DNA from 3 places in the Cellulosimicrobium sp. EB106-03-01-XG111 genome. Region 2 is predicted to be linked to each of the others. Evidence: riboswitches for the same ligand, from Rfam matches in the RefSeq annotation. Region 2 holds a riboswitch; each other region holds the start of a gene.

Region 1 (10,227 bases), on a different contig from region 2:
CGTGGGCGGTCGTCACGTGCGCCGTCGTCGGGTTCGGCGTCTGGCTGCTGCTCCTGCCGAACGCGGGCTACCTCGTCACGGAGCTGAACTACAGCCACCGCCAGGAGGGCGAGGAGGTCCCGCTCTGGTACGACATCGTGGCCGTGCTGACGCTCGCCCTGTCCGGGGTGATGAACACGCTCGTCAACGTGTTCCTCGCGCAGGCGCTGCTCGCGATCGTGCTCTACCCGGACGACGACGCCCCGTTCCGCCGGCCCGTGTCGTGGGTCGTGGTGCTCGTCGTGCTGGCGCTCGTCTCCGTCGGGATCTACCTCGGCCGGTACGTGCGGTTCAACAGCTGGGACCTCGCCCACCCGGTCCAGTTCGTGCGCAAGCTCGTGCGGCACTTCCGGGCCCGGGGCGCCGTGCTGGACGCGCTGCTCTTCGTGCTCCTGCACACGCTGTTCTTCGCGGTCATGTACGCGATCGTCATGGGCCCGGTCACGACGCTCCTCGTGCGCGGGGCCTGACGGCCCGTGAGGTTCCGGCGACGGCTCGTGACGGCCCCGTAGGATGCGCGCCGTGACGTCGACCGCGCCGAAGGCCGCCCGGGGCGTGCCGCTGCTCCGCGCCGTCGTGGGCACGTGGCCGCGCCGCGTGGCGCTCGCCGTCGTCCTGGGGGCCGTCGTCGGCACGACGGCGGCCGGCGGGCTCGCCCGCCACGACGCCGCCGACGCGGGGCCGGCCCGGGCTGCCGCGGGGGAGCCCGTCGCCACGGGACCGTTCGACCTCACCGTGCGCTCGTGGTCCGTGGCGGACACCGTCCAGGTCTCCGCGCTGGAGGACTCCGGGGCGGACGCGTGGCTCGTCGTGGTCGTCGGCGCGCTCGACACGGACCGCGAGTCGCGGCGGCTCGACCGCACCGCGGTGACGCTCCCCGACGAGCTGCCCGGCGGCCTGGCGCTCGCGGGCGACGCGGAGCCCGACCGCCCGGACCCGACGCTGCTCGTGCGTGACGCGTCCGCGTACCCGGTGCTGTCGCCGGGCCTCGCCGACGACGTCGCGCTCCTGTGGCCCGTGACGGTGCCGGGCGAGGGCGGTGCGGTGGTCGCGACGCCCGACGAGCCGCTGACCGTGACCGTCCCGACGTTCCGGTACCGCGACATGACGGTCGGCGGCGGCCGTCGGTGGGCCGAGACGGGCGCTGTCACGCTCGTGGACGTGCCGGCCGGGGACGTCCCGCCGGAGATCGTGGACCCGCCCGAGACGGAGGACGGCTGGTGACCGAGGAGGCGACCGCCGTGGCAGCGGACGGGCCCGAGCCGCCGGACCGGCGCCCGCGGCGGACCGGCCGGGCCGTGACCGTGGCCCTGCTCGTCCTCGCGGTGGGGGCGGGGGCCGCGGTGTCGCGCGTCGACACGTGGTGGCCCACGCTCACGCCGACGACGTCGCGGGGCGCCGTGGGCGAGGTCGTGACCGCCGGTCCGGTGCGCGTGCGGGTCGACGACGTCCGCACCGGCACGACGCTCGACGACGGCGCGGGCCCGCTGACGACCGACGGCGTCTGGGTCGTCGTGGACCTCGCGGTGTCCGGGACGACGGGCGAGGCGAGCATCGACGTGGTCGAGCTGCGCGACGCCGTCGGGCGGGACCACGAGGCGTCGCACCGCGTGAGCAACCAGGTGCTGAGCACGTTCGCCGACCCGGACGTCCCCGAGGCGGGGACCGTCGCCGTCGAGGTGCCCGCGCGGGCGCTGGAGGGCGACCTCGTGCTGCGCGTGCTCACGGAGCACCAGGACGCGGACCTCGACCGTCCGCAGGCGATCGCCGAGGTCGACCTCGGCCGCGTCGCGCCGCCCGCCGCGGGGGACTCCGTGGAGACGGTGCGGCCCGCCCTCGTCCCGGGCGGGTGGGACGCGTGAGCGCCGGCTGGTGGCGGACCAACCGGTGGTGGCTGCCGGTGCTCGTCGTGGCGCTCGGAGCCCTGGGCTGGCTGACCTGGCGGTCGGACGAGGTGCAGGCCTGGTGGTCGGGCGAGCCGCGCGTCGCGCACGCCGCGGACGCCGAGGGGTGGGCCCAGGTCGGGGACGTGCGGGCCCGGCTCGCGGGCCTCGAGGCGGTCGACGGGCTCGACGACGGGTACGGCGGCCGGATCGAGGCGCCCGACGGCTACACGCTCTGGGCGGCCGACGTGTCGCTCCGCTCCGACGCGCCGGCCGCCCCCGAGGGCGCGGAGGAGACCTTCTCGTCGTGCGCGGTGCTGCTCCGGGACACGGCCGGCCGGGAGTTCGCGGCGGGCGCGTCGGCGCTCGCGGGCATGCCGTACCCCGAGGCGCCGGTCTGCACGGGTGCCGTCTCCAGCCGCAGCACGCAGTACTTCCTCACCCCGGACGACGCCGAGCCCGCCGAGGTGCGGCTCGTCGAGCCGAGCCTCCTGCCGGCGTACTGGTCCCTCCCGGTCGCTGACGTCGGCTGACCGCCGCCCGGCGGGGTGCCGCGTCAGCGGGCCGAGGCCGCGCCGACCGCGGTCGGCGCGCTCTCCGTCCCGGTGCCGGTGACAGGGCCCGGCTCGGCCCGCCGCGCCGCGCGCCGCGTGCGCAGCGCGGACGGCAGGCCCAGGCTCGCGAGCAGCGCGTCGGCCGCGGCGGCGAGCAGGACGGTCGTGAGCACCTGCACGACGACGGTCCCGACCGTCTCCAGCGGGCCGACGAGCGCGCGCCACGCGACGATCCCCGGCTGGCCGACGACCGCCTGCGCGGCGGTGAGCACGACCTGCTCGGCGAGCGTGAGGAGCGCGAACGCGACGCAGAAGAGCAGCACCGCGCCCCAGCGGCTGCGCCACAGCATCCCGAGCGCGCCGACGAGGCCGCCGAACCGCCGGCCCGGGTCGAGCATCAGCGCCCAGGCCCGCTGGGCACCGCTCTCGCCGAGCGTCCGGTTGAACCGGTCGACGGCGCGGGCCGTCCGTCCGGTCGCGTCGCCGTCGCCCGGCACCGCGTGGGCGGGGTCGACGACGTCGATCGCCTCCACGCCGTACACGATCGTCCCGAGCGTGAGCCACGCGAGCGGGACCACGAGCCCGGTGACGACGCCCGCGACGAGGAGGGACGTCGTCGGGCCGACGGCCTCGACGAGCGGCTCGAGCGCGTCCACGCGCGCGACCACGCCGTCCCACCAGGTCGTCACCTCGACGACGACGACGCGCGTCGACCACCACTCGCGGACGCGACCGACGAGGGCCGTGACGGTGAACGCGCCGACGACGATCCACACGACCTCGCAGTAGCCCGCGGCGATGCGCACCGCGGCGGAGCGGGCGCTGCGCCGGGCGTCGTCGTCGCGCGCGGAGGCGCCGCGGTCGAGGCGCCGCGCGAGGCGTTCCAGCAGGGTGCGGGCGAGCAGCGCGCCCGCGACGACGAGCACGACGGTGAGCCCGAAGCCCTCGGGGACGGGGCTGGCGGTCTCGATCCCCGCCCCCGCCGCGAACGCGTGGTCGAGTGCGGCGGAGTCGATGTACGCCTGCCAGTCGGAGGACAGACCGCCGTAGAACTCGTAGATGACGAGGTAGGGGACGAGGACCGAGGCGATCGATCCGAGCAGCGCCCGGACCTCGAGCCGGTCCCGCTCCGTGCGCGGCTCCCGGCGCAGCACGTGCAGCATGACGACGATCCCGACGACCGTCGCGAGCGGCGAGAAGCACAGCACCAGGAGGCCCAGCACGCCCGACGACGGCGCGACGGCGAGCGCGGCCCGCAGGGCGAGCTCGTGCAGCACCTGCGCGAGGACGGCGACCGCGACGAGCGCGGGCCAGTGCCGGGCCAGGAGCCGACCGGCGTCGGCGAGGACGCGCAGGCCGGCGCGCAGCATCGGGTCCTGAGGGGGCGTCGGGCTCGCCGGCGGGGCGGTCACGCGCGCCAGGCTACCGGGCGGTCCGACCTCCCTCGCGCGGAGAGGCCGGGCCGGACGTCAGGCGCGCGAGGCGAGGCGGGCGACGACGCGCTTCGCCTCCTTGCCCGCGAAGCGGCGGGCGAGGACGCCGACGCCCGCGGCGACGGCCGCGAAGGTCACGGCCTGGACGACGCCGACCTCCTCGTCGTCGAGGTCCTTCGGGGCGTCGTGCCCGGTGACCTTGGCCCAGACGAACGTCACGAGCTTCTGCGCGGCCCAGCCCGCGGCGAAGGTCAGGGCGACGGTCCCGACCTTGAGGGCCAGGGTCTGCTCGTTCTCGTTCGTGTCGGCCACGAGGGGTCCTCCGTCGGTCGGGGCGCCGGGCGGCGCCGGGCGTGCTCGCACGACCACCGTAGTGCGAAGTCGCCGCCCACGCGTCGCCCGGCGCGCTCGCCCGGCTCAGTCGTGGCTCACCGCGTCCAGGACGGGGAGGCGTGCGGCGCGCACCGCGGGCCACACCGCGGCGACGACGCCCACGACGCCCGCGAGCACGAGCATCGCGCCGAGCTGGGCCCACGGCACGGCGAGGGTCGTGAAGCCCTCGTCCGCGAGCACCGACGGGAGCGCGGCGGCGAGCCCGGTCCCGACCACGAGCCCGACCGCCGTGCCGAACACGGCGACGAGCGCGGACTCGATGACGATCGTCGCCGCGAGCTGGGCCCGCCCGAGCCCGACGGCGCGCAGCAGACCGATCTCGCGCGTCCGCTCCGCGACGGACAGGGCGAGCGTGTTGACGATGCCGAGCACGGCGACGAGCACGGAGAGCCCGAGCAGCGCGTAGACGATCGCGAGGACCGACTCGACCTGTCCCGCGACCTCCCCGGCGAACTCGTCGGCGTCGAGCACCGACGCGACGACGTACGGCGCGACGGCGTCGGTCACCGCGGACCGCACTGCCCGGAGGTCCGCGCCGGGCTCGGTGTCGAGGAAGAGCATCTCCGTCGTCGTCGCGCCGACGGAGGCCGCCACGTCGGGCGGCAGGAGCAGGTCGACGGAGAACGCGTGCGAGTCGACCACCGCGCCGATGCGGACCTCCTGGGCCGGGAGGTCGGGCCGTGCCGGGTCGGCGAGCGTGAGGACGTCGCCCAGCGCCCAGCCGTGCTCGTCGAGCGCGTCCGCCATGACCGCGGCCTCGCCCTGCGCGTACGCGGCGAGGTCGCCCTCGGTCGCGGTCGTGCGCACGGAGCGGCCGAAGCCCTCGGCGGGGAAGCCGACGACGAGCTGCGGGTCCCCGTCGACGACGACCTGCCCGTACGTCGTGACGTCGACCGCGGCGACGCCGGACACGTCGCGGACGTCGCCCGCGACCCCGTCGGGGAGGTACGGCGTGGCCGAGCGGACGACGAGGTCGGCCGCCGTCTCCTGGTCGACGATGTCCTGCACGGAGGCCCGCGCCGACAGCGCGAGGACGGACGTCGTCGAGACGAGCGCCATCCCGACGACGAGCGCGCCCGCGGTCGCCGCGGTCCGCCGTGGCTGGCGCGTGACGTTGCCGCGCGCGAGGCCGCCCAGCGGGCGGACCAGCGCGACGAACGGCGCGGCGAGGACGGTCAGCACCGGGCCGACCGCGAGCGGGGCGAGGAGGAGCACGCCCGCGACGACGCCGGCCGCGCCGAACCCGAGGAGGGCCGCGCCGCCGCCGCCGACGACGGTCGACGCGACGACGAGCCCCACGCCCGCGAGCAGCGCGAGGGTCCCGACGGCGGCACGCACCCGCCCGGTCCCGGCGGGCCGGACGACGTCGGCGCGCATCGCCTCCACCGGGCGCACGAGCGCGGCGTGCCGCGCGGGCAGCGCCGCGGCGAGCACCGAGACCACGATGCCGACCACGAGCGGGACGACGACCCCCGTGGTCGTGACGGGCAGCGAGCCGGACAGCTCCATCCCGACCGCGCCCAGGCCGGTCCGGGCGAGCTCCGCGAGGCCGAACCCGGCCCCGACGCCGAGCAGCGCGCCCACGGCGCCGACGACCGCCGCCTGCCCCACCACGGAGCCGAACACCTGCCCGGGCGACGCGCCCACCGCGCGCAGGAGCGCGAGCTCGCGCGTGCGGCGTCGGACGTGCATGGAGAACGTGGTGGTGATGATGAACGTGCCGACGAACAGCGCGAGCGCGGCGAAGACCAGCAGGAACGTCGACACGAACCCGAGCTGGTCGGCGATCGCGTCGCTCGTCTCGTCCCGCAGCTCGGCGCCCGTCAGCGCCTCGGCGCCCGCGGGGAGCGCGGTCGCGACGGCGTCGCGCAGCGCCTCGGGGGAGACGCCGTCGGCCGCGTACAGGGCGACCGACGGGACGAGGCCGTCGGGCGCGTACGTCGTGGCGGCCGTCCCCGCGTCGAGCAGGACGATCGTCGCGCCCGCCATCGGCGCGGACAGCGAGACCTCGCCGACCACGCGCACGGGCCGCACGGCGTCGCCGAGCACGACGTCGGTCGTGCCGCCCACCGCGAGGCCCGACGCCGCGAGCGTCGCCGACTCGAGCGCGACCTCGCCGCCGTCGCGCGGCGCGCGGCCGTCCACCACCTGGGGGCCCGGGTCGCGGGGATCGTAGGCGACGGCGATGCTCGGCGCCTGGCTGCTGAGGACCGCGGTCCCGTCCGCGCCCACGAGCACGGCGGGACCGCTCACCTCGGGGAGAGCGAGCGCGACGTCGTCGCGCGCGCCGAGGTCGCGCGCCAGGTCCGCCGGGACGAGGCTGCGCGCACCGCCGACCTGGGCCGACGCCGACATCAGCGCGTCCCCGGCCGACGACGCGCCGCGCACGTATGCGTCCGCCTGGACCGACGAGGCGACGATGCCGTCGAACGTGGTCGCGAGCATCGCGCGCAGCGCGAACGTGCCGGTCACGAACGCGACGCCGATCGTCACGGCGAGGACCGAGAGGACGAGCTGCGCGCCGTGCGCGCGCACGCCGCGCAGCGCGATCCGGCCCATCATCGGGCAGCCGCCGTCGTCGCTGCCGGGGCGGCGTGCGCCGGGGCCGGCGCGGCGGGCGTGAGGGAGCCCAGCGTGTCGAGGACCGCCTGGGGCGTGGGGTCGTGGAGCTCGGTCACGAGGCGGCCGTCCGCGAGGAAGAGCACCCGGTGGGCGTACGACGCCGCGGTCGGGTCGTGCGTGACCATCGCGACGGACTGGCCGAGGTCGTCCACGGACGCGCGCAGGAAGCCCAGGACCTCCGCGGCGGCGCGCGAGTCGAGGTTCCCCGTCGGCTCGTCCGCGAGCACGATCGCGGGCCGCGACACCAGCGCCCGCGCGCACGCGACCCGCTGCTGCTGCCCGCCCGACAGCTCGGCGGGCCGGTGCCCCAGCCGGGGGCGCAGGCCCACGGCGTCGACCACGCGGTCGAACCACTCCCGGTCGACGGGGCGCCGGGCGATCGCGAGCGGCAGCACGATGTTCTCCTCCGCCGTGAGCGTCGGCACGAGGTTGAACGACTGGAAGACGAACCCCAGGCGCGTGCGCCGCAGGCGCGTCAGCCGGCGCTCGCTCATCGCGGAGACGGTCTCGCCGTCGACGACGACGGTCCCAGCCGTGGGGGAGTCGAGCCCCGCGAGGCAGTGCAGGAGCGTGGACTTCCCGGACCCGGACGGGCCCATGATCGCCGTCAGCCGACCCTTCTCGACGTCCACGTCCACGCCGTCGAGCGCACGCACCGCGGCCTCGCCGCGCCCGTACGTCTTCACCAGCCCGCGCGCGGTCGCGATCGCGGGTCGCGCAGCGCCCTCAGCGCCCTCAGCGGGCGGGCCCTCGTGCGGGGTGCTCCGCCGTGCCGCGCCTGTCGTCGTCACGTCCTCGTCCGTCCTCTCGTCGTGCCGCTGCGCGGGAGCGTCGTGGCTCGCCGGGCGGCGTCGTCCTGTGGTGGCCGCCGGGGCTCCCGGCGGCCGTACCGACCCTCCCGCGGCGCGCGTGCCCGCGGCATCGGGGACGGGCCCCGAACCGTCCCTGGTCCGCGGTCTCCGGTGCTCAGGGTTCTCTCAGGGGACTCTCCGGGTGAGGGGCCGGTGTAGGCTCGCGGTGAACGACAGGGGAGCTCCTGGAGGAGCTGAGAGTGCGGACCACCGCAGACCCTCGAACCTGATCCGGTTAGCACCGGTGGAGGAAGTCGGGAATCTCGATCACCTGCTCGCGCGGTCCGTCGCGCCCACCCGGCGCGCGGCTCGTCGGGCCGGTGGACCCCTCCTGAACGTCCAGGGAGGACACATGCAGCACACGACCACCGTCGCCCGCCGCGGCCGGGCCCTCGCGACCGGCGTGGGCGCGACGCTCGCGCTCCTCGCCCTCGCGGCCTGCTCGGGTGGCGACGGCGCCGGGGGCGACGACGCGTCGTCGGGCAGCGGGGGCACCGTCACCCTGGTGACCCACGACTCCTTCGCGGTGAGCGACGACGTGCTCGCCGCGTTCGAGGAGGAGAGCGGGCTCACGGTCGAGCAGGTCGCGCCCGGCGACGGCGGCGCGCTGGTGAACCAGCTGATCCTCACGAAGGACTCGCCGCTCGGCGACGTCGTGTTCGGGATCGACAACACCTTCGCGTCGCGCGCCGTCGACGAGGGCGTCCTCGAGCCGTACACGCCCGCGGGCGTCTCGGAGTCCGCGGCGTCGTACGCGGTCGGCGACGGCGGCGAGCTCACCGCCGTCGACCTCGGGGACGTGTGCGTCAACGTGGACCACGCGTGGTTCGCCGACGCGGGCATCCCCGAGCCCGTGACGCTCGAGGACCTGGCGAAGCCGGAGTACCGGGACCTCCTCGTCGTGACCAACCCCGCGACGTCGTCGCCGGGCCTCGCGTTCCTCCTCGCGACCGTCGGGGCGTTCGGCGAGGACGGCTGGGAGGACTACTGGGCGGACCTGCGCGCCAACGGCGTGAAGGTCGTCGACGGCTGGTCCGACGCGTACTACGTGGACTTCTCCGGCTCGGAGGGCGCAGGCCCGCGCCCGCTCGTGCTGTCGTACTCGACGTCGCCCGCGTTCACGCTCACCGAGGACGGCTCCGCGTCGACCACGGGCGCGCTGCTCGACACGTGCTTCCGCCAGGTCGAGTACGCGGGCGTGCTCGCGAACGCGAAGAACCCCGAGGGCGCGCAGCAGCTCCTCGACTTCCTCGTGAGCGAGACGTTCCAGGCCGACGTCGCCGACCAGATGTACATGTACCCGGCCGACGACTCCGTCGCGCTGCCCGACGGCTGGGCCGAGTTCGCGCCGCTCGCCGACGAGCCCTTCGAGGTCGCGCCCGCCGACGTCTCGGCGCACCGCGACGAGTGGATCAAGGCATGGACGGCGACGGTCGTCGACTGACCCCCGGTCCACGAGCGACCACGGCTCTACCTCGCGGGGGAGAGCCGTGGTCGCGCGAGGGAGAGCCGTGGTGAGGGGTCGGGGGGTCCGGCGGGGCGGTGTCGGGCGCGGGGTGCTGTGGGGTCTGGCGGCGGCGGTGCCGCTCGCGTTCCTCGGGGTGTTCTTCGCCTGGCCGGTCGTCACGCTCGTGGCGCGCGGGTTCGTCGGGGACGACGGCGGCCTCGACCTCTCGGGGTTCGCGGAGGTCTTCTCCGAGCCCCGCACGTGGCGGATCGTCGGCCTCACGCTCTGGCAGGCCGTGCTCGGCACGGCGCTGTCGCTGCTGCTCGGCGTGCCCGGCGCGTACGTGCTGTACCGGTGCCGGTTCCCCGGACGGCGGGTCGTGCGCGCGCTCGTCACGGTCCCGTTCGTGCTGCCGACCGTCGTCGTCGGCGTCGCGTTCCGGTCCCTGCTCGTGCAGGGCGGCCCGCTCGGGTTCCTGCGGCTCGACGAGACGTTCGCGGCGATCGTCGTCGCGCTCGTGTTCTTCAACTACTCCGTGGTGGTGCGCACGGTCGGCGGGCTCTGGGAGCACCTCGACCCGCGCGCCGAGCAGGCCGCGCGCGCCCTCGGCGCGACGCCGTGGCGCGCGTTCCGCACCGTCACGCTCCCGGCGCTGACGCCCGCGATCACGAGCGCCGCGTCGATCGTCTTCCTCTTCTGCGCGACGGCGTTCGGCGTCGTGCTCGTGCTCGGCGGCATCCGCTACGGGACCATCGAGACGGAGATCTGGATCCAGACGACCCAGTTCCTCGACCTGCGCACCGCCGCGGTGCTGTCGGTCGTGCAGCTCGTGGTCGTCGCGGCGGCGCTCACGGTCGCGAACCGCACGCGGGCCCGGCGCGAGCGGGCCCTGAACCTGTCGTCCTCGGCGTCGTCCGCGCACCCCCTGCGCCTGCGGCGCGACGGCCGTCCGACGGGCGACCTCGCGCCTGCCGCGCTCACCGCGGCCGTGGTCGTCGTGCTCGT
Region 2 (10,227 bases):
TCCGACGGCGAGCTGTCCTTCGAGGGCAAGCTGCTCGTGGACGTGGTGCCCGGTCCGCAGCCGCCGGTCGCGGTGAGCGACCACGTGGTCGTGCCAGCGGGGCAGCCGGTGACGGTGGAGCCGTTGCGCAACGACACCGACCCGAACGGGGACGAGCTGCGGCTGGCGTCGGTGTCGGAGTCCGCCCCGGCGCAGATCACGCCGAACTACGACGCGGGCACGTTCACGTTCCTCTCGATGGAGCCGCGCTCGTACGACCTGACGTACCAGGTGACCGACGGCCCGAACGCGACCACGGGCCTGGTGCGGGTCGACGTCCTGCCGCCGTCGGCGGCCGAGGGCGCCCCGATCGTCGTCACCGACACCGCGCTCCTCCCGGCGGGAGGGTCCACGCTCGTGGACGTGCTGGCGAACGACACCGACCCCGCGGGCGGCGTGCTCGTCGTGCAGTCCGTGCGCGTGCCCGCCGACGCCGGGGTGTCGGTCGCGATCCTCGCCCACCAGATGCTGCGGGTGACCGAGATCCGGCGCCTCGACGCGCCGGTGACGGTGGAGTACACCGCCTCCAACGGCACCGAGACCGCGACCGGCCAGGTGCGGGTCGTGCCGGTGCCGGCGCCGACGCGGCTGCAGCCGCCGAACGCGGTGGCGGACGAGGTAACGGTGCACGCGGGGGACGTGGTGACGGTCCCGGTGCTGAAGAACGACACGCACCCGGACGGGTTGGAGCTGTTCCTGCAGCCCGAGCTGGAGCAGGACGTGGACCCGGCGCTGGGCGAGGCGTTCGTCTCGGAGGACACGCTGCGGTTCAAGGCGGGCCCCGAGGCCGGCACGGCGTACGCGATCTACCGGGTGCGCGACGCGAACGGGCAGGAGGACTCGGCCCAGGTCACGATCCGGATCCGCGACGGTGAGGACAACGCGCCGCCGCAGCCGCGCGAGATCGAGGCCCGGGTGCTGTCCGGGTCCAGCGTGCGCATCGCCGTCCCCCTGGACGGCATCGACCCCGACGGCGACTCCGTCCAGGTCACCGGCATCGCGACGCCCGCGGGCAAGGGCACCGCGAGGGTCGTGGACGGGATGATCGAGTACGCCGCGTCGAAGAACGCGACCGGGGCGGACACGTTCACCTACTCCGTGCTCGACGCCCGCGGCGCCACCGCCACGGGCACGGTCCACGTCGGCATCGCCCGCCCCGCGGAGACCAACCAGGCCCCCGTCGCCGTGGACGACGAGGTGACGGTGCGCCCCGGGCGCACGGTCTCGGTCGCGGCGCTGGCCAACGACACCGACCCCGACGGGGACCAGGTCGGTCTGGTCCCGGGCGGGATCGAGGACACCCACGACCTGGACGCCGAGGTCGTGGCCGACCGGATCGTGCTGACCTCGCCCGACCAGGACGGCTCCTACACGTTCTACTACCAGATCCAGGACACCTACGGCGCCCGCGCGACCGGCGCGGTCACCGTGAACGTCTCGGCGAACGCGCCCCTGCTGCCCCCGGTCGCGCGCGACGACACCGTGCCCGTGGAGGACATCCTGGGCAAGACCGAGGTCACCGTCCCCGTCCTGGACAACGACGAGGACCCCGACGGCGCCGCGAGCGAGCTCACCGTGACCACCGACGCGACCACCGCGAGCGTCACCCCCGACGGCGAGCTCACCGTCACCCTCACCGAGGGCCGCCAGGTCATCACCTACACCGCGATCGACATCGACGGCCTGACCGCCAAGGCCTTCGTCAAGGTCCCCGGCCTCACCGACCAGGCCCCGACCCTCCGTCCCGGCATCACGCCCCTGGAGGTCGTGAGCGGCGAGCCGCTGCCCATCGACATCACGGACTACGTCCTGGTCGTCGAGGGCAAGACGCCCCGGCTCACCACGGAGGACAAGGTCACCGCGCTCGAGGGCACGCGCGAGGTCCTCTCGACCACGGAGATCACCTACACGTCAGCGGCGGACTACGTGGGTCCCGCCGCCGTGACCTTCGAGGTCACCGACGGCTCCGGCCCCGACGACCCCGACGGCCACACCGCGCTGCTCACGCTGCCGATCAGCGTCGTGCCGCCGGAGAACCTGCCGCCGGAGCTGTCGACCCCGACGCTCGACGTCGCGGCGGGCGAGGAGGCCTCGATCGACCTCGCGCGCTTCGCGACCGACCCCGACGGCGACCCCCTGACGTTCAAGGCCACCGGCCAGGCCCAGGGCGTGACCGTGACCATCGAGGGCACCTCCACCCTGCGGGCCCAGGCGACCCCGGACGTGCCCAAGGGCTCGGTCGTGCAGGTCCCGATCACCGTCACCGACGGCGAGCACCCCCCGGTCGAGGGCACCGCGACCCTGACCGTCGTGGCCTCGACCCGGCCCCTGGCCCGCGCCAACCCCGACACCGTCGACGACGCCCACCAGGGCAAGGCGACCACCGTGCCCGTGCTGGCCAACGACTCCAACCCCTTCCCCGACACACCGCTGGAGATCGTCGGCGCGAGCGTCGAGACGGGCAGCGGCGACGTGTCGTACAGCGGCGGCGACGTCGTCGTGACGCCCGCCGACTCGTTCGTGGGCGTCATGGTGGTCGTCTACCGGATCCAGGACGCGACGAAGGACCCCGACCGCATGGTCGAGGGCCGCGTGCAGCTCAAGGTCCTGGGCAAGCCCGAGGCGCCCGCGACCCCGCAGGTCGTGGAGGTCCGCTCCAAGACGGTCGTGCTCACCTGGGACCCGCCGAACAACAACGGCGCCGACATCACCGGCTACACCGTGCGCTCCCAGAACGGCTACACCAAGGAGTGCGGCACCACCACCTGCACCCTGGACGGCCTGACCAACAACGTCGAGTACACCTTCACGGTCTACGCGACCAACGCCGTCGGCGACGGACCCGCCTCCCCGGCCTCCGCCGTCGCCCGACCGGACGAGAAGCCCGACCCGCCCGCCGCACCCACCCTCGAGTTCGGCGACAAGTCGCTCACGGTCACCTGGACCAACAAGACGTACACCGACCGCTCGCCGATCGAGACGGTCGACCTCGAGATCTCCCCCGCGCCGAAGGGCGGCGCCGTTCAGGTCACGGCGCTCTCGGGCACCCAGTACGTGTGGAACGGGCTCGAGAACGGCACCGCGTACAGCGTCCGCGTCCGGGCGAACAACCTCGCCCCCGACCCCTCGGACTGGGGCGAGTACTCGGCCGAGGAGATCCCGGCGGGCCTGCCGGACGTCCCGGAGACGCCGAGCGCGGTCCGCGCCGCGGACTCGCCGCTCAACGGCGGCTCGATCGACGTGTCGTGGAAGCCTCCGTTCGAGAACGGCGACGCGATCAGCGGGTACACCCTGCAGCGCTACAAGAACGGGGCCCGCGACGGCGCCGCGCTCAGCCTCACGGGGACGAGCCACAAGGCGACGGGTCTCGACAACGAGTCGTCGTACACGTTCACGGTGACGGCCGCGAACAAGGCGGGCCGGACGGCGGAGAGCGCGGCGTCCGCTGCGGTGGTCCCCTACGGGCGCCCCGAGGCTCCGCCCCGGCCGAACGTGCAGAACGTGGGCGGCGGCGGGCAGGACAGCGGCATCCCGCGCGTGTCCTGGGGCGCCGCCGACGCGAACGGCAGCCCCATCACGGGGTACACCGTCACCGCGTCGCCCGGGGGCGCGAAGAAGGACGTCACCGGCACGTCCGTCGACTTCACCGGCCTCCCCGCCGGGAACTACACGTTCACCGTCACCGCGACGAACAAGGGCGGCACGTCCACGTCGAGCCCGGCGTCCGGGTCCATCAGCGCGTACGGCAAGCCCAGCGAACCGGGCGTGTCCGTGTCCCGACTGAGCGCGACCTCGGGTCGCTTCTCGATCTCCGCGCCCTCGTCGAACGGCGGCAACGGCGTCTCGCGCTACAACTGGCAGATCGAGGGCGGGTCCAGCGGCTCGGGGCAGACGGTCGACGTCGGGAGCGACTACGACCAGACGTTCCGCCTCCGGGCGCAGGCGTGCAACGCCGCCGGCTGCGGGGCGTGGAGCGGCTGGGCGACGCACCGCACCGACCCGCGCCCGGTCCCGCCGACCATCTGGGTGACGCGTGGGCCGGGGAAGGCCACCGGCTCGTGGGGCGACTGCCAGAACACCAGCGTCTGCACGGTCTTCCGCGTCAACGCGAACGCGACGTTCCCCTCCGGCACCTACACCTTCGCGTGCTACTACGACGGGAACCGCATCGGCAGCTTCACGTGGACCGAGCACCTCAGCGCGGGCGGCTACGTCGACCTCGGGTGCATCCTGGGCAACCCGTACGGGACCCAGCGCACGGCCAAGGCCTACGTGACGATCAGCCCTGCACCGAGCGGCATCGTGGTCGAGCACCGGGACTGGCCCATCAGATAGCCCGGCGACGGCCGATCTGCCGTCGGCGAATGAGCCGACGGCAGATCGGCCTCCTCACGGGACCCGGCACGGCGCAGGGTGGTCGCATGACCACGCACCTGACCGGCCGACCCGCCGTCGGCGACCACCACCCGACCTCGCGCGCGGAGGCCGCCGCCCCGGCGGCCTCGTCGTTCGACGACCAGCTCACGACGCGTCTCCTCCACCAGCGCATCGTCGTCCTCGGCACGGCCGTGGACGACGCCGTCGCGAACCGCCTGTGCGCCCAGCTCCTCCTGCTCTCGGCGGAGGACCCGCGCGCGGACGTCGCGCTCTACGTCAACTCCCCCGGCGGCTCGGTGAGCGCCGGGCTCGCCATCTACGACACGATGCGGCTCATCCCCAACGACGTGTCGACCGTGGCGATGGGCTTCGCCGCGAGCATGGGCCAGTTCCTCCTGTGCGCGGGGACGCCGGGCAAGCGGTTCGCGCTGCCGCACGCGCGGATCATGATGCACCAGCCGTCGGCCGGGATCGGGGGCACCGCCGTCGACATCGCGATCCAGGCGGAGAACCTCGTGTACACCAAGGGGCTCATGCACCGGCTGCTCGCGGAGAGCACCGGGCAGTCCGTCGAGACCATCGCCGACGACTCCGACCGCGACCGCTGGTTCACCGCGCAGCAGGCGCTCGAGTACGGCATGGTCGACCGGATCGTCGAGAGCGTCGACGACGTCCGCCCCGCCCGCGCGGCCCGGAAGGTGGGGCTGTGATGGCGAGCTACACGATCCCGACCGTGGTCGAGCGCACGTCGCTGGGCGAGCGCGCGTTCGACGTCTTCTCCCGCCTGCTGTCGGAGCGCATCGTCGTCCTCGGCACGGAGATCGACGACGGCGTCGCGAACGTCGTCATGGCGCAGCTCCTGCACCTGGAGTCGGACGCCCCGGACCAGGAGATCGGGCTGTACATCAACTCCCCGGGCGGTTCGGCGACGGCGCTCATGGCGATCTACGACACGATGCAGTTCGTCCGGTGCGACGTCTCGACCATCTGCATGGGCCAGGCGGCCTCGGCCGCGGCCGTCCTGCTCGCGGCAGGGACGCCGGGCAAGCGGTTCGTGCTGGAGCACTCGCGCGTCCTGCTGCACCAGCCGTCGGGCGGCGGGGAGGGCACGATCTCGGACCTGTCGATCCAGGCCGAGGAGATCCTCCGGATCCGGTCCGAGACGGAGGAGGTGCTGGCGCGGCACACGGGCCAGACCGTCGAGCGCCTGCGTGCCGACACGGACCGCGACCTCGTGCTCACCGCGCGCCAGGCCGTGGAGTACGGCGTCGCGGACGCCGTCGTCACCTCGCGCAAGCTCGCCGCGGCGGCGTGACGCCCGCCCGCGGAGGCGACCCCGTGCGTCGTCAGCCGCGTCGCCGGAACCACGACCGGCGGCGCGGCTCGGGAGCCGTCTCCACGGGCGGCGGCTCGGGCGCGGCCGGTTCCGGCGCCGCGGGCTCGGGCTCGGGCACGGGCACGGGCACGGCCGGATCGTCCGCCGGCGGCTCCGAGACGGTGGGCCCGGGCGCCGTCGGTGCCGAGACCGCAGGGTCTGTCGCGGCGGGATCCGGCACCACGGGCTCCGCCGCTGCGGCCTCGGGCGCGGTGGGCCGTCGGGACGACGCGGAGATGCCCGCGATCCGGCCACGCCCGTCGAACCGCACGGTCACGGTGCCGTCGGGCACGTCGAGCACGACGGCGCCGGTCCCGTCCTCGACGGACGGCAGGCCGCGCGCGCTCGCGTAGGACGCGACGGCGCGCCGGTGATCGACGACCGTGACGGACAGCAGCCCCTCGCTCAGCGTGCGCACGACGCGCGGCACGGTCGGCGCGGGCAGGGCGAGGTCGGCGTCGTCCAGGAGGAACCACGCGCGCGTGCCGCCGCCGACGGGCGCGCTGTAGTGGGTGAACGACCCGGTCACGGCCTTGGCCGCGAGCGCGAGCCGGTGGGCGAGGTCCTCGGCGAGGGGGAGCTCCGGCTCGGCGGCCTCGCGCAGCCCGGTCCGCCGCGCGCTCTCGGCGGCGGTGAGCACGCGGTCGGGGAAGCCGTTGACGTTCTGCCACGCCCACATCCACGTGCCCGGACCGGGCGCGGCCGTACCGAGGAACTGGAGGCGGCACGTCGCGGTCCCGCCGTCGGGCGCGGTGAAGGTGAAGACGCCCGTGGTCATGTCGGCGGCCCAGGCGTCGTCGCCATGGAGGTCCGACAGGTGGAGCTGGTGCTCGTGGGAGAGGAACGCGGCGTCGTCGACGAGGTCCTGGAGGGCCGGGGCGTCCTGGGCTGCCGTGCCGTGCGCGGTCTGCGGCTCCGTCATGGACCGACGGTAGCGGCGCGCACGGTGCCCGGCCTCCGCACGACACGCGGTGCGGTGCGGTGGGACCCCGCTCAGGCCGCGAGGAGCAGGACGTCGCCGGCGCGCGCGGTCGGACGGCCCAGGGTCTCGGCGACGGGGAGGTCGCGCACGGGCTCGCCCACCGGCGCGACGTGCCGCGGCGCGGAGAGGGCACCCCGCTCCCGCGCGGAGGACAGCACGCGGACGGGTGCGAGCGGCCGCAGCTCCTCGCCCGTGCGGGCGACGAGGTCGACGAGCCGCAGGCCGAGGGCGCCGCAGACGGCGGCGAGGACCTCGGACGACGCCTCCTTGCGCCCGCGCTCCACCTCGGACAGGTAGGCGGTGGAGACGCGCGCGGCGACCGCGACGTCGACGAGCGTGCGCCCCTGCGCGAGCCGCGCCCGCCGCAGGATCCCACCGATGACGTGGCGCAGGAGGGGTTCCGCCCGCCCGCCCGCCCGGGAGCGGGGGCGCGGCGTCACCACGTCCGGCACCGCGTCCCGCACCCCGTCCGGCACCGCGCTCGTCGCGTCCATGCGATCACGCTACCCGCGGCCCACCCGGGTGCCGAGGCACCCGGGTGGGGATCTGCTGCTGGCGTAAGGCCGGGCGCACGGCGCGGCGGCCGGCCGCGCGCCCGGCCGGGCGGGTCACCAGCGCTCGAGCGACCAGGCCATCTGCCAGAAGCGGATCTCGTGGCGGCAGCTCAGCTCGAACGCGCGCTCCATGCGCGCGCGCTCCGCCTCGCCCGCGTCCGCGGCGAGCGCGTCGAGGCGCGCGCGCAGGTCCGTGAGGACGTCCTCGGTGCGCTCGGCCGCGTAGAACTGCCACCAGCCCGCGAGCGGGTGGTCGTCGGCGAGGGCGCCGGGCGTCGTCTCGCGCTCGCCGAGCCAGAAGCGCCGCGCGGACCAGATGTAGGTCCACGGGCACGGCAGCAGCGCGGCGAGCAGCACGCCGAGCGAGTCGCGGCCGGCCGCCGTCATGTGGTCGACGTAGGCCTGCGCGCTCGGCGCGAGGCGGTGCGTCTGCGCCTCCTCGTACGTCAGGCCGAGGAAGTCGCACATGGCGTGGTGCGCGTGCGACTCGTCGTCGAGGAGGAAGCCGGCCTTGTCGTGGAAGTAGGCCGCCCACGACCGGTCGGGCGCGAGGGCCATGCCGAGGCCGTAGCAGCGCAGGTAGGCCGTGAGGTACTGGTGGTCCTGGCCCACGTAGTGGCGCACCGCGGCGGGCTCGACGGAGCCGTCGCGCAGCCCGGCCAGGAAGGGGTGGTCGTAGAACGTCTCGAAGAGGTCCGCGTACCGGCGGGCGAGGTCGGCGGTGAAGCCGGTCTCCTCCTGCCGGACGAGCGCGGTCGGGTCGTCCGCGAGGACAGGGTTCAGGGTGATGGCAGCAGGCGTCGTCATGCCCACGTTCCTCCGCTCGTGCTAGCGAGATCAGGTTCGACGGGTCCGGGCGGCCGTACCGCTCGTCTCAGTCCCTCGGCCCGGGCCGTGGCCCGGGCGGGACGCCCCGCGTGGTTCGCGCCGACCCTAGCAAGGACGGCGCCGGTGCGGGAGCCCTCGCCGCGGTGTGGGAATATAGTTGTAGCGACAACAAGTTGGAGGAGACATGACCACGAGCACCCCGGGCGCGCCGACCGACCGCCTCCTGTCCCCGTCCACGAGCATGGACGCCGTCACGCTGCGCGTGGGCGACCTCGAGCTCATGACCTCGTACTACACGGGGGCGTTCGCGCTCGCCCCGCTCGAGGAGCGGTCGCGCGGCGCCGAGGTGCACCGCGTGCTGGGCCGCGGGCGCACGCCCATGCTGCGCCTCGTCCACACCCCCGGGCTCCCGCCCGTCGACCCGCGCCAGGCCGGCCTCTTCCACACGGCCTTCCTGTTCGACGACGGCCCGAGCCTCGCCGCGACCGTCTACCGCGCCGCGCAGGACCGCCGCGGCACGTTCGTCGGGTCGAGCGACCACCTCGTCAGCGAGGCGTTCTACTTCACCGACCCCGAGGGCAACGGCGTCGAGCTCTACACCGACCGCCCCCGCGAGACGTGGGTGCGCGAGCACGGCCAGATCCTCATGACGACGACGTTCCTCGACCCGAACGACTACCTGCGCACGCACCTCGACCAGGAGACGTTCGACGCCGGGCCCTCGCTCGCGGGCCGCGTCGGCCACGTGCACCTCCAGGTCGGCGACGTCGCGACCGCCCACGCCTTCTACGTCGACGCCGTCGGCTTCGAGGCGACGCTCACCGGGTACAGCGGGGCGCTCTTCGCGTCCGCCGGCGGGTACCACCACCACGTCGCGATGAACGTGTGGAACAGCGCGGGTGCCGGGCCCCGCGCCGCGAGCCTCGGGCTCGGCGACGTCGCCGTCACGGTGCCGGGCCGCGAGGACCTCGACGCGCTCGTCGCACGGCTCCGCGCGCGCGGGCTGGAGCACGCGGACGACGGCCGCTCCGTCGTCGTGCACGACCCGTGGGGCACGCGCGTGACGCTGTCCGTGCCGGGCACGACGACCGAGGAGCTGCTCGCGCGCTGAGGCCCGCCGGCCCGGGCACGGAGAGCGCGCCCGGGACGCGAGGCGCACGATGGGAGGACCCGCCGAGCGCACCGAGGAGCGACCGTGTTCCGCAGCCTCTTCCCCGTCCTCACCGTGGCCGATCTCGACCGGTCGCTGGGCTTCTACCGCGACCTGCTGCGCGGGACGGTCGAGTACGCCTTCCCCGACGACGGTCCGCCCGTCTACGTGAGCGTGCGCGTGGGCGGGTCACCGCTCGGGCTCGGGCAGGGCGACCCGCCTCCGGCGGACACCCGCGTCGTGCTGTGGGTGTACGTCGACGACTGCGACCGCGCCGTCGAGCACCTGGCGGCCGCGGGCGTGCCCGTCCTGGAGCCGCCCGCGGACCAACCGTGGGGCGAGCGCGTCGCGCGCGTGCAGGACCCGGACGGCACCGTCGTGATCCTCGGCCAGGAGGCCGCTCCCCCGGCCGAGCCGGAGGGCCCGACGGGGCTGTCCTAGCCCGGGGAGCCCTGGCGCCGCGGAGCCGACCGCCCGTCGGCGTGGTGCCCCCACCGGGACTCGAACCCGGAACACGCCGGGTTTAAGCCGGCCGCCTCTGCCAGTTGGGCCATGGGGGCGCGGGCCGAATCTACCGCGCGCGCGGGGCTCCCCGGGCCCGTCGGCACGACGGCCGCCCGCTCGGGACCCGGACGCGACGAGGGGCGAGCCGCACGCGCGGCTCGCCCCTCGTCGTCGGGCACGACAGCCGGGCCAGTGCCCGGCCGCGGCCTCAGGAGGCCTTCGCCGCCGGCGTCCGGTCGTCGGCGTCGACGGTGCCCGCACCGGACTCCGCCGCGGCCGCCGAGCCCTGCGCGGTCTGCTTGACCGGGTCGCCGTCCTTCTTGGGCGGGACGGACGCGGCGCGGAACTCCGCGCGCGGGTCGTGCAGCGAGCCGAGCGACACGAGCTCGCGGCCCATGAGGAACTGGCCGATCCAGCC
Region 3 (10,227 bases), on a different contig from region 2:
GATGACCGCGACGACGTCCTCCGCGGCGTCGGACACGGACAGCGCGAGGAACCGCACGTCGCCGAGCACGTCCGCGCAGCGCTGGATGACCTCCGCACCCCCGCCGCCGTTCCCGCCGGGCAGGTGCACGTCGAGGAGCACGACCGGCGGCCGCAGCTCGTGCACGCGCGCGACCGCCGACTCCACGTCGTCCGCCTCGCCCACGACCGCGACGAGCCCCGGGTCGAGGCTCGCGCGCACCCCGGCTCGGAACATGTGGTGGTCGTCCACGAGCACCACGGGGACGGGCCCGGTGGCGGGCGCGCCGTCCGGCGTCGTGCTGGGGATGGTCGTCACGGGGTCTCCTCGCTCGGTGCGGTGCGCGCCGGGCCGGGGTCCGTCGGCGCCTCCTTCGGCGCGGCTTGCGGCGCGGCCTGCGGCACGCGCAACCGTACCTCGGTGCCCCACCCCGGCCGGCTGATGATCTCGGCCTTGCCCCCGCGGCGCTGCACGCGCCCGAGGATCGACTCGCGCACCCCGAACCGGTCGGGGGCGACGTCGTCCATGTCGAAGCCCTCGCCGCGGTCGCGGACGAACACCTCGACCGCGGCGTCGCTCACCTCGAGGTAGACGGAGTACGGCGGCCCGCCGTGCGCGACGGCGTTGACGAGCGCCTCGCGCGTCGCCTGGAGCAGCGCCGCCGTCTCCTGCGTCGGGGTGCAGTCCCCCACGACGACGACGTCCACGACGACCGGCCCGGGATCGGGCGTGCCGGGCGCCGCGCCGATGGGTTCCGCGCGCCGGCCCACGCGCCCGTCCTCGACCTCCGCGACGAGCCCGCGCAGCTCCGCGGCGAGCGACGTGCCCGGCGACGGGCGGTCGTCGTACAGCCACTCGCGCAGCTCGCGCTCCTGGGCGCGGGCGAGGCGCGCGACCGTGTCGGCGTCGGAGGAGCGGGCGCGGATGAGCGCGAGCGTCTGGAGCACGGAGTCGTGCAGGTGCGCGGCGATGTCGGCCCGCTCGGCCTCGCGCGCCCGGGCGGCCCGCTCGTCGCCGAGCTCGCGCATCAGCCGCAGCCACCACGGGGCGAGGACGATCGCGACGCCCGCGAGCACCGCGACCGCGGCCACGGCGGCCCGGACGACCTGGGTGGGCCGCGCGTCCTGGCCGACGAGCAGCACGATGCCGACGAGCACGAGCACGACGCCGCCCGCGATGCGCAGGACCCCGGCGGGCGTGCGTCCGCCCGCCCGGGTGAGCAGCCGGCCCCGCTCGACGGCGTCGAGCTGGCTCCACGCGAGCGCCGCGCCCGCGAGCGCGATGAGGACCGGGATGACCCAGGAGACCTCGACGTCGACGCCCGTGCGCAGCGCCACGAGCAGCGCGGCGCCGCCCAGCAGGACGACGCCGATCGCGACGTCGCGCACGGGCAGGCGCCGCACGCTCCCCTGGAGACGCGGCGCGAGCCGGGACAGGGAGGCGGGGCGCTGCTCGTCGCGCGCGGCCTGCGGGTCGCCCGGCGGCACGGTGAGCCACCAGAACACGTACAGCGCGACGCCCGCGCCGCCTGCGAGCGCGAGGAGCGCCATGACGAGGCGCACGACCCCCACGCCGACGCCGAGGTGCGCCGCGAGGCCCGCGCACACGCCACCGACCCACCGGCCGCGCTCGGGACGGCGCAGCGGCAGGTCGCGCGGTCGGGCACCGGGCCGGGCTGCTGTCGTCACCCCCCGATCGTCACACGGCGCGGGCGCCCCGAGCGTCCCCGGGCGGGGAAACCAGGGTCGCGCCCCGGACGGTTCAGGGTCGGGTCAGGGTGGCACCCGATACCGGCGGCGCGCCCCGCGCACCAGCATGGTGGTCATGAGCACTCCCGACCTCCCCGGACCCGGCGCCCAGCCCGGGAGCTCCGGCGGCGACACCGAGACGCCCGGCGCGCAGCCGGGCACGGTCCCTCCGGGACCGAGCGGCCCCGACCACGGCGACGGACCGGGCTGGGCCGGCCCCGCCGGTCCGCCCCCGGGCGCACCGGGCACGGCGCCGGGCGAGGCGCCCCGGCGGCCGAGCGGCACCGACGGCTTCTTCGACGCGGTCCGCCGTGTCGGCATCTACCGGTCGGACGACCGCTGGATCGGCGGCGTCGCGTCCGGTGTCGCGGAGCGCTTCGGGATCGACCCGCTCGTCGTGCGCGGCCTGCTGTTCGTGACGTTCTTCCTCTCCGGCGCCGGGCTCGTCCTGTATGGCGCGGCGTGGGCCCTGCTGCCCGAGCGCCGCGACGGTCGCATCCACCTCCAGGAGGCCTTCCGCGGCAACGTCGACGTCGCGCTGCTCGGCGCGGCGGCGTTCGTCGTCGTCGGCTTCTCGTGGGGCGGCGGCTGGTGGTCGTGGTGGGACGCGCTCCACCTGGGCTGGCTGACCGGCCTGTTCTGGGTCGCGGCCTTCGTCACCGTGGCGGTCGTCGCGGTCTCGGCGCTCACGCAGCGCGGCCCCCGCGGCGGCCAGGGCACCCCGCCGCAGGCTCCGCCGTGGCAGGGCGGCCCGGGCTACGGTCCGGGCGGCGCCGGTCCGGCGCAGGGCCCGTACGCCCCGGGTCACGGCCCGACGGCGCCCCCCGGCACCCCCACGAGCGGTGCTCCCTCGGACGCCCCGTGGGGCAGCCCCGGCCCGGCGTACCCGGGCGGCCCGACGACGCCCGGCGCCCCCGGCGGGACGCCCGCGGGCGGCGCGCCGGTCGGGACGCAGGACGACGCGGTCTGGTCGGCGGAGGCGAGCCCGTACGCGGCCGCCGCCCACGGCACGACCGCCCCCCTCCCCCCGTCCACGCACGGTGCTCCGTACACGCCGGGGGCCCCGTACACGCCGGGCGTCACGTCGCCGCTCGGGCACCACGGGGCCGCCGCCCAGGGCCGCGGACCGCAGCCGCCGCGCCCGCCGCAGCCCCCGCGCGCCCCGCGCCCGCCGAAGCCCCCGCGACCGCGCGGCCCGGGTGCCACGACGACCGGCGTCGTCGTCGGGCTGAGCCTCCTGCTCGGGGCGCTGCTCCTGGTGATCGACCGCCAGGGCGAGCTGCCCTGGCCCGTGTTCCTCACGTGGGCCGGCCTCAGCGGGATCCTCGCCGGGCTCGCGATCGTCGTGAGCGGCCTGCGCGGGCGGACGAGCGGCGGCCTCGGCTGGCTCGCGGTGGTCCTGCTCGTCGTCGCGCTCCCCGCCTCGGCGTGGCGCACGACCCCGTTCACCGTGTTCGTCGACGACTCCGTGCGGACCGTCACCGACGGCACGCACCGCATCACCGACCCCGACGTCGCCGAGCAGGGGTTCGGCGTGTCGTTCGGCGACCCGCGCATCGACCTGTCCGACCTGGACCTCTCCGACGCGACCGCCGGCTCGCCCGTCGAGGTCCCCGTCCGGCTCGGCGCGGGCGACGCGACGGTCGTCGTGCCGGACGGCGTCCCTGTCCGCGCCGAGGTGCAGGTGCTCGCGGGCAACGCGCGCTGGCACGTCGACGGCGACCGCCAGGAGATCGGCGGGGTCAGCACGCAACCGGTGACGTTCGACAACGACGAGGTCCAGGCGGGCGACGACCCGCTGCTCGTGCTGCAGGTCGAGGTCGGCGCCGGCCAGGTCACGATCGAGGAGGACTGATGAACGACGAGAACCGCCGCGACGACGAGACGCGGCCGCTCGGGGACGAGCTGTTCGAGCCCGCCCGCACGGAGCACCCGGCGTCCGCGGCGGGCCCGACGGTCCCGCTCCCGGCCGTGTCGTCCGCGGCCGACAGCCGCACGACGACGCCGCTCCCGGCCGCGACGCCGCTCGCCGACGTCGGGGCCACCACGCCGCTGCCCACCGCGCCGTCGGTCGACCCGCTGTCGGTCGACGGACCGTCGGTCGACAAGCGGTCCGGGGACGCCCCGTCTGCCGGTACACCGCCCGTCGGTGCGCCGCCCCTCGGGGCGGCGTCCCACGGCGCGCCCCCGACGACGTCGGGCGCCGGCCCGTCGTCCGCGGCGGGGCAGACCGGTCTCGGCGGGATCGCGGACCCCGGCCCGCTCCCGCGGCGCGGCCCGCGCGTCGCCACGATCGTGTGGGGCTTCGTCATCGTCGCCTTCGCCGTCGTGGTGCTGGCGGCCGCGCTCGGCGCCCGCGTCGACCTCGGGCTCGCGACGATCGTCGTGCTCGCCGCGGCGGGTGTCACGCTCGTCGTCGGGTCGATCGTCTCCGGCGCACGACGCCGTCGGGGCTGAGCCGCACCGGGACCTCCGGGCACGCCGAGGGCCGTGGCACGTCGTGCCACGGCCCTCGGTGTGCCCGAGCGACGCCGCCCCGCACGCTCTCCCCGGTGCGACCCGGTGGGAGCGGGTCCTCGGCGCCCGGACGGGCGGCCGGGACGGTCAGGGGGTCGGCTCGTCGCCCCGCCGCGTCGGGCCGTCGGCCCGGTGCTCGGGCGTGGTCGGCCCGGTGGTCGTCGTCGGGGTGTCGGGCGAGGCCGCGGGTGAGGAGCCCGGCGCGCTCGGCGTGCCCGTGCCGGCGGCACCGGTCGGCTCGACGGGCGTCGCGGTCGTGCCGGGTGCGGCCGCGCGGGCCTCGGCGCCGGGGGTCGAGAGCGCGGACGGGCGGCCGGGGGACGTCGGCTCGGGACGCACGGGAGGCGCCGTCGGCGACGGCTCGACGTGCCCCGGTGACGCGTGCGCAGGCGCGGCGTGCCGGCCGGAGTCCGACAGGTCGCCCGACGACGAGTAGCCGCCCGGGGTCTCGACGGCGACGCTCGGCCCGCCCGCGAGCCGCCGCAGCGCGATGCCGACGAGGATGAACAGGATGCCCAGCCCGATGACGAGGGCGCACACCCCGAACGCCACGACGGAGGTGAACAGCGACGCGCGCAGGAACGAGGCCGTCATGACGGTCTGGCGCGTCGGGTCGTCCTGGTCGAGCTCGGCGTAGGTCTTGCCGTCGCTCGCCTCGAGCGCGTGCTTGTTGATGACCTCCGCCTGCGCGTACGCGGTGAGCGGCCCGTTGACGTGGCGCCCCGCGAGGAACGACGCGTCGTCCGAGACGGTGATCTCCTCGGCGGAGAGCTGGTTCGACACGACGATCCATGTGCCGATGCCCGCGAGGAGAAGGATGATGCCCGCGATGATCGACACGAGGCCGATGCCCCGTGCCCCCTTCGTCGGTGTGACGGTGACGGTGCTCGACATGGCGCGTTCTCCCCTTCGTCAGGACCCACCTGCAACCGCCCGCGCGAGGCGGCCCGCGGGTGCGGGCCGGTCACGTGACGGTCGAACCACCCATACGGGGCCCACGGTAGCGACGGGAGACGCCCACCGCGCGGCGAACGCGCACCTCAGGGCGGGCGCGCACGTCAGGGCAGGCGCGGCGGCGACCGCACGGCCCGCCGAGTTCGGGATGGGAGGATGCCGTCCGTGCGCATCACCCACCTGACCGACTGCTACCTGCCGCTGCTCGGCGGCATCGAGACCCAGGTCGCGCGGCTCGCGCAGCAGCAGGCGGCCGCCGGTCACGACGTCGCGGTCGTCTGCACGACGCCCGCGCGCCCCGGCGCCCACGGCGTGTCGACCGAGCGGGACGGCGACGTCACGGTGCACCGGCTCGCCGCGCGCGTCCCGGGCGGCTACCCCGTGCACCCGCGCGCGCCGCACCACGTGGCGCGGATCGTGCGCGACGAGCGGCCCGACGTCGTGCACCTGCACATGGGCGTGCTGACGCCCTCCACGCAGGCGTCGCTGCGCACGGTCGTGCGCGCCGGGCTGCCCGCGGTCCTCACCGTGCACAGCGTGTGGGGCGGCGCGGAGCGCGCCTTCGCCGGGCTCGACCGCGTGGTCCGCTGGTCCCGCTGGCCCGTGCTGTGGTCGGCCGTGAGCGAGCTGACCGCCGCTCCCCTGCGCCGCATCGTCGGCGACCGGGGCGAGGTCGTGGTGCTGCACAACGGCCTCGACCTCGACGCGTGGCGCGTCCCCCGCACCGAGCGTGCCGACCGCATGGAGGGCGCGGCCGTCCACGTCGTGGCCGCGACGCGGTTCGCCCCGCGCAAGCGCGTGCTGCCGTTCCTGGAGGTCGTGCGCGACGCCGTCGCGCGCCTCCCCGAGGGGGCGCTCCACGTGACGCTCGCCGGGGACGGCCCCGAGCTGCCCGACGCGCGGCGCTTCGTCGCGGAGCACGGGCTGGGGTCGGTCGTGTCGCTCCCGGGGCGCCTCGACGCGACGGGCCTCCAGCGGCTCTACGCGCGCGCCGACGTGTTCGCCGCGCCCGCCGTCGAGGAGGCGTTCGGCATCGCCGCGCTCGAGGGCCAGGCCGCCGGGCTGGCGGTCCTCACCCGCTCGCAGTCGGGCGTCGCGGAGCGCCTCGCCGACGGCGTCGACGCGCTCGTCGCGGACGACGACCCCGGCCTCGCGGACGCGCTCGTGCGGCTCGCGACCGAGGACGGCCTGCTCGACCGGATCATCGCCCACAACCGGGACGTGCCGTCGTCGGCCGGCTGGCCCCGCGTGCTCGCCGACGTGGAGCGGGCATACGAACGGGCCGCGACGATCACCGTGGATCGTCGGGCCCGCCCGTCCCGCTAGGGGGTCACTCCCACTCGATGGTGCCCGGGGGCTTGCTCGTCACATCGAGCACGACGCGGTTGACCTCGGAGACCTCGTTGGTGATGCGCGTCGAGATGACGGACAGCACGTCGTAGGGCAGGCGCGTCCAGTCGGCCGTCATCGCGTCCTCGGACGAGACGGGGCGCAGCACGATCGGGTGGCCGTAGGTGCGGCCGTCACCCTGGACGCCGACCGAGCGGACGTCGGCGAGCAGCACGACCGGGCACTGCCAGATCTCCTGGTCGAGGCCGGCCTTCGTGAGCTCCTCGCGCGCGATCGCGTCGGCGGCGCGCAGCGTCTCGAGGCGGTCCGCCGTGACCTCGCCGACGATGCGGATACCCAGCCCCGGGCCCGGGAACGGCTGCCGCGCGACGATCTCCTCGGGCACGCCGAGCTCGCGGCCGACCGCGCGGACCTCGTCCTTGAACAGCGTGCGCAGCGGCTCGACGAGCGAGAACTGGAGGTCGTCGGGCAGGCCGCCGACGTTGTGGTGGCTCTTGATGTTCGCCGCGCCCTCGCCACCGCCGGACTCGACGACGTCCGGGTAGAGGGTGCCCTGCACGAGGAACTTCACCTCGGCGCCGTCCTCGCCCGCGTCCTCGACGATCTGGCGCGCCGCGTCCTCGAACACGCGGATGAACTCGCGGCCGATGATCTTGCGCTTCGTCTCCGGGTCGCTGTGCCCGGCGAGCGCGGTGAGGAACCGCTCCTTCTCGTCGCGGATCACGAGGTTGACGCCCGTCGCCGCGACGAAGTCGCGCTCGATCTGCTCGACCTCGCCCGCGCGCATCAGCCCGTGGTCGACGTGCACGCACGTGAGCTGGTCGCCCACCGCGCGCTGCACGAGCGCCGCGGCGACGGCGGAGTCCACGCCGCCCGAGAGCGCGCAGATGACGCGCGCGTCGCCCACCTGGGCGCGGATCGCCGCGACCTGGTCCGCGATGACGTTGCCGGGCGTCCAGTCGGGGGCGAGGCCCGCGCCGTCGTACAGGAAGTGCTCCAGCACGGTCTGGCCGTGCGCGGAGTGCTTGACCTCGGGGTGCCACTGCACGCCGTAGAGGCGACGCTCGCGGTCCTCGAACGCGGCGACCGGCGAGCCGGACGACGTCGCGAGGACCTCGAAGCCCTCGGGCGCGCGGTGCACGGCGTCGCCGTGGCTCATCCACGTGGTCTGGTTCTGCGGCGTGCCGTCGAGCAGCACGCCCGCGGCGCACACCTCGACCTCGGTGCCGCCGTACTCGCGCAGGCCCGTCTGGGCGACCTCGCCGCCGAGCGCCTTCGCCATGGCCTGGAAGCCGTAGCAGATGCCCATGACGGGCACGCCGGCCTCGAACAGCGCCGGGTCGACGAACGGGGCACCCGTCGCGTACACGGACGAGGGACCGCCCGAGAGGATGATCGCGGCCGGGTCCTTGGCGAGCATCTGCTCGACCGTGAACGTGTGCGGCACGATCTCGGAGTAGACGTTGGCCTCGCGCACGCGGCGCGCGATGAGCTGCGCGTACTGGGCGCCGAAGTCGACGACGAGCACGGGCCGCGGGGTCGAGGCCACCTCGGCGGTGGTGGGGGTGTCGGGAGCGGTGGCGGGTGACGTCACCCGTCCAGGATAGTCGCCGTGCGGCGAGGCTCGTCCCGCGTCTCAGGCGTCGGCGCGCGCGACGGCGCGCTCCAGGACCCGCTCGCGCAGGGCGCGGGCGGCGGCCTCCGGGTCGCTCGCCCCGGTGATCGCGCGCACCACCACGATCCGGGTCGCGCCCGCGTCGAGGACCGCGTCGAGCCGGTCCGCGTCGATGCCGCCGATCGCGAACCAGGGCGTCGCGGGCCGGGTCGCCGCGACGTCCCGCAGCAGGTCGAGGCCGACGGCGGCCCGTCCCGGCTTCGTCGGGGTCGCCCACAACGGGCCCACGCAGAAGTAGTCCACCGCCGGGTCGGCCTCCGCCGCGGCCGCCTGCGCGGCCGAGTGCGTGGACCGGCCGAGCACGGGCCCCGCGCCCAGCAGCGCCCGGACCGCCGGCACCGGCAGGTCGCGCTGACCCATGTGCACGACCGGTGTGCCCGTGACCGACGCCACGTCCGCCCGGTCGTTCACGGCCCACAGCGCGCCGTGCTCCGTCGCGACCCGCGCGACGACCTCCTGGAGCTCGAGCTCGCGCGCGACGTCGAGCGTCTTGTCGCGCAGCTGCACGACGTCCACCCCGCCCGCGAGCGCCGCCCGCAGGAAGTCCTCGAGGTCGCCGCGCTCCTCGCGCGCGTCCGTGCAGAGGTACAGGCGGGCGTCGGCGAGCCGGGCGCGTGCGGCGTCCGCCGCCGACGGGGCGAGGGCGGCCGGGGTGGTGGAGGTCTCGGAGCTCACCCGCGGGAGCCTAGCCCCGGCGCGTCCGCCGCAGGAGGTACTGTGGCCGACAGCACGGGAGCCCCGCACGGGGCTGAGAGGGCGTCGCCGCCGACCGTCGAACCTGATCTGGGTCATGCCAGCGAAGGGAGCGCACATGAGCCTGTCCGTCCGCCCGTCCGCGGGTGGCTCCGCCGTGCCCGGCGAGGCACGCGACGTCGTCGTCGTCGGGGGCGGGATCGTCGGCCTCGCCGTCGCGTGGCGTGCGGCGAGCGCGGGCATGACCGTCACGGTGCTCGACCCGGCGCCGGGCGCGGGCGCGACCCACGCCGCCGCGGGGATGCTCGCACCGGTGACCGAGGCCGACTTCGGGGAGGAGGCCGCCCTGCGGCTCCACCTCGCGGCCGCCGCGGCGTGGCCCGCGTTCGCCGCGGACCTGCACGCGGCGACGGGGGCGGACGTCGGGCTACGGACCGCCGGGACGCTCACCCTCGCCTACGACGCGGACGACCTCGCGCTGCTCCGTCGCGTCCTCGCCCTGCACGCGGTGCACGGTCTCGCGTCGCAGGAGCTCACCGTCGCCGACGCGCGCCGCCGCGAGCCCTACCTCGGGCCGCGCGTCGCCGGGGCCGCGTGGGCGCCCGCGGACCACGCGGTCGACCCGCGGGCGACGCACGCCGCGCTGCTCGCGGCGCTCGGCCGACGCGACGCCCCAGGCGCGGGCTCGGCCACGGGGGCGCGCGTCGTCCGCGCGGCCGCGACCCGGCTCGCGCTCGACCCGGCCGGGCGCGTCGTCGGCGTGCACGACGACGCGGGCCGGCTCCACCGCGCGGGTGCGGTCGTCGTCGCGGCGGGCTGGCAGTCGGGCGCCCTGCTGGTGGGCGTGCCGGGCGTCGTCGTGCCCACCCGCCCGGTGAAGGGACAGACGCTGCGGCTCGACGCGGGCCCGGACCTCGCGCTGGAGCACGTCGTGCGCGGGCTCGTACAGGGCCGGCCGGTGTACGTCGTGCCGCGCGACGCCGAGCCGGAGGGGCCGCGCGCCGGGCACCGGGAGGTCGTCGTCGGGGCGACCACCGAGGAGAACCCCGACGACCGCCGCGCCACCGCCGGCGGCGTCTTCGCGCTCCTGCGGGACGCGCGTGCCCTCCTGCCGGGGATCGACGAGGCCGCGCTGGTCGAGGTGACGCCGCGGGCCCGCCCGGCGACCCCGGACAACCTCCCGCTCGTCGGGCCCACGGACGTCCCGGGGCTGCACCTCGCGACGGGCCACGGCCGCAACGGCATCCTGCTCGCCCCGCTCACGGCCGACGC

What was found. Region 2 has a riboswitch for thiamine pyrophosphate ahead of AC3WT4_RS11685 (TenA family protein). Riboswitches for the same ligand answer to the same signal wherever they lie in the genome.
Region 1: it holds a riboswitch for thiamine pyrophosphate, as region 2 does, so the genes downstream of both, AC3WT4_RS01750 (thiamine ABC transporter substrate-binding protein) here and AC3WT4_RS11685 (TenA family protein) in region 2, are expected to answer to the same signal.
Region 3: it holds a riboswitch for thiamine pyrophosphate, as region 2 does, so the genes downstream of both, thiO (glycine oxidase ThiO) here and AC3WT4_RS11685 (TenA family protein) in region 2, are expected to answer to the same signal.

The regions. Positions count from the first base shown of each region.
Region 1 covers NZ_JBYTEQ010000001.1:389,144-399,370, forward strand. Annotated here, with positions in the region: gene AC3WT4_RS01710 (DUF1361 domain-containing protein) at 1-509, shown strand, start outside; gene AC3WT4_RS01715 (hypothetical protein) at 562-1,263, shown strand; gene AC3WT4_RS01720 (hypothetical protein) at 1,260-1,901, shown strand; gene AC3WT4_RS01725 (hypothetical protein) at 1,898-2,455, shown strand; gene AC3WT4_RS01730 (hypothetical protein) at 2,479-3,888, opposite strand; gene AC3WT4_RS01735 (DUF4235 domain-containing protein) at 3,946-4,221, opposite strand; gene AC3WT4_RS01740 (ABC transporter permease) at 4,327-6,864, opposite strand; gene AC3WT4_RS01745 (ABC transporter ATP-binding protein) at 6,861-7,631, opposite strand; TPP riboswitch at 7,941-8,045, shown strand; gene AC3WT4_RS01750 (thiamine ABC transporter substrate-binding protein) at 8,128-9,219, shown strand; gene AC3WT4_RS01755 (ABC transporter permease) at 9,332-10,227, shown strand, end outside.
Region 2 covers NZ_JBYTEQ010000013.1:34,834-45,060, forward strand. Annotated here, with positions in the region: gene AC3WT4_RS11660 (Ig-like domain-containing protein) at 1-4,374, shown strand, start outside; gene AC3WT4_RS11665 (ClpP family protease) at 4,461-5,126, shown strand; gene AC3WT4_RS11670 (ATP-dependent Clp protease proteolytic subunit) at 5,126-5,731, shown strand; gene AC3WT4_RS11675 (DUF6882 domain-containing protein) at 5,763-6,713, opposite strand; gene AC3WT4_RS11680 (helix-turn-helix domain-containing protein) at 6,785-7,267, opposite strand; gene AC3WT4_RS11685 (TenA family protein) at 7,382-8,134, opposite strand; TPP riboswitch at 8,125-8,253, opposite strand; gene AC3WT4_RS11690 (VOC family protein) at 8,340-9,266, shown strand; gene AC3WT4_RS11695 (VOC family protein) at 9,351-9,746, shown strand; tRNA gene AC3WT4_RS11700 (tRNA-Leu) at 9,789-9,865, opposite strand; gene AC3WT4_RS11705 (NAD(P)/FAD-dependent oxidoreductase) at 10,018-10,227, opposite strand, start outside.
Region 3 covers NZ_JBYTEQ010000007.1:205,105-215,331, reverse strand. Annotated here, with positions in the region: gene AC3WT4_RS09220 (LuxR C-terminal-related transcriptional regulator) at 1-336, opposite strand, end outside; gene AC3WT4_RS09215 (PspC domain-containing protein) at 333-1,706, opposite strand; gene AC3WT4_RS09210 (PspC domain-containing protein) at 1,843-3,621, shown strand; gene AC3WT4_RS09205 (hypothetical protein) at 3,621-4,223, shown strand; gene AC3WT4_RS09200 (hypothetical protein) at 4,371-5,177, opposite strand; gene AC3WT4_RS09195 (glycosyltransferase family 4 protein) at 5,403-6,563, shown strand; gene guaA (glutamine-hydrolyzing GMP synthase) at 6,568-8,181, opposite strand; gene thiE (thiamine phosphate synthase) at 8,224-8,937, opposite strand; TPP riboswitch at 8,982-9,084, shown strand; gene thiO (glycine oxidase ThiO) at 9,074-10,227, shown strand, end outside.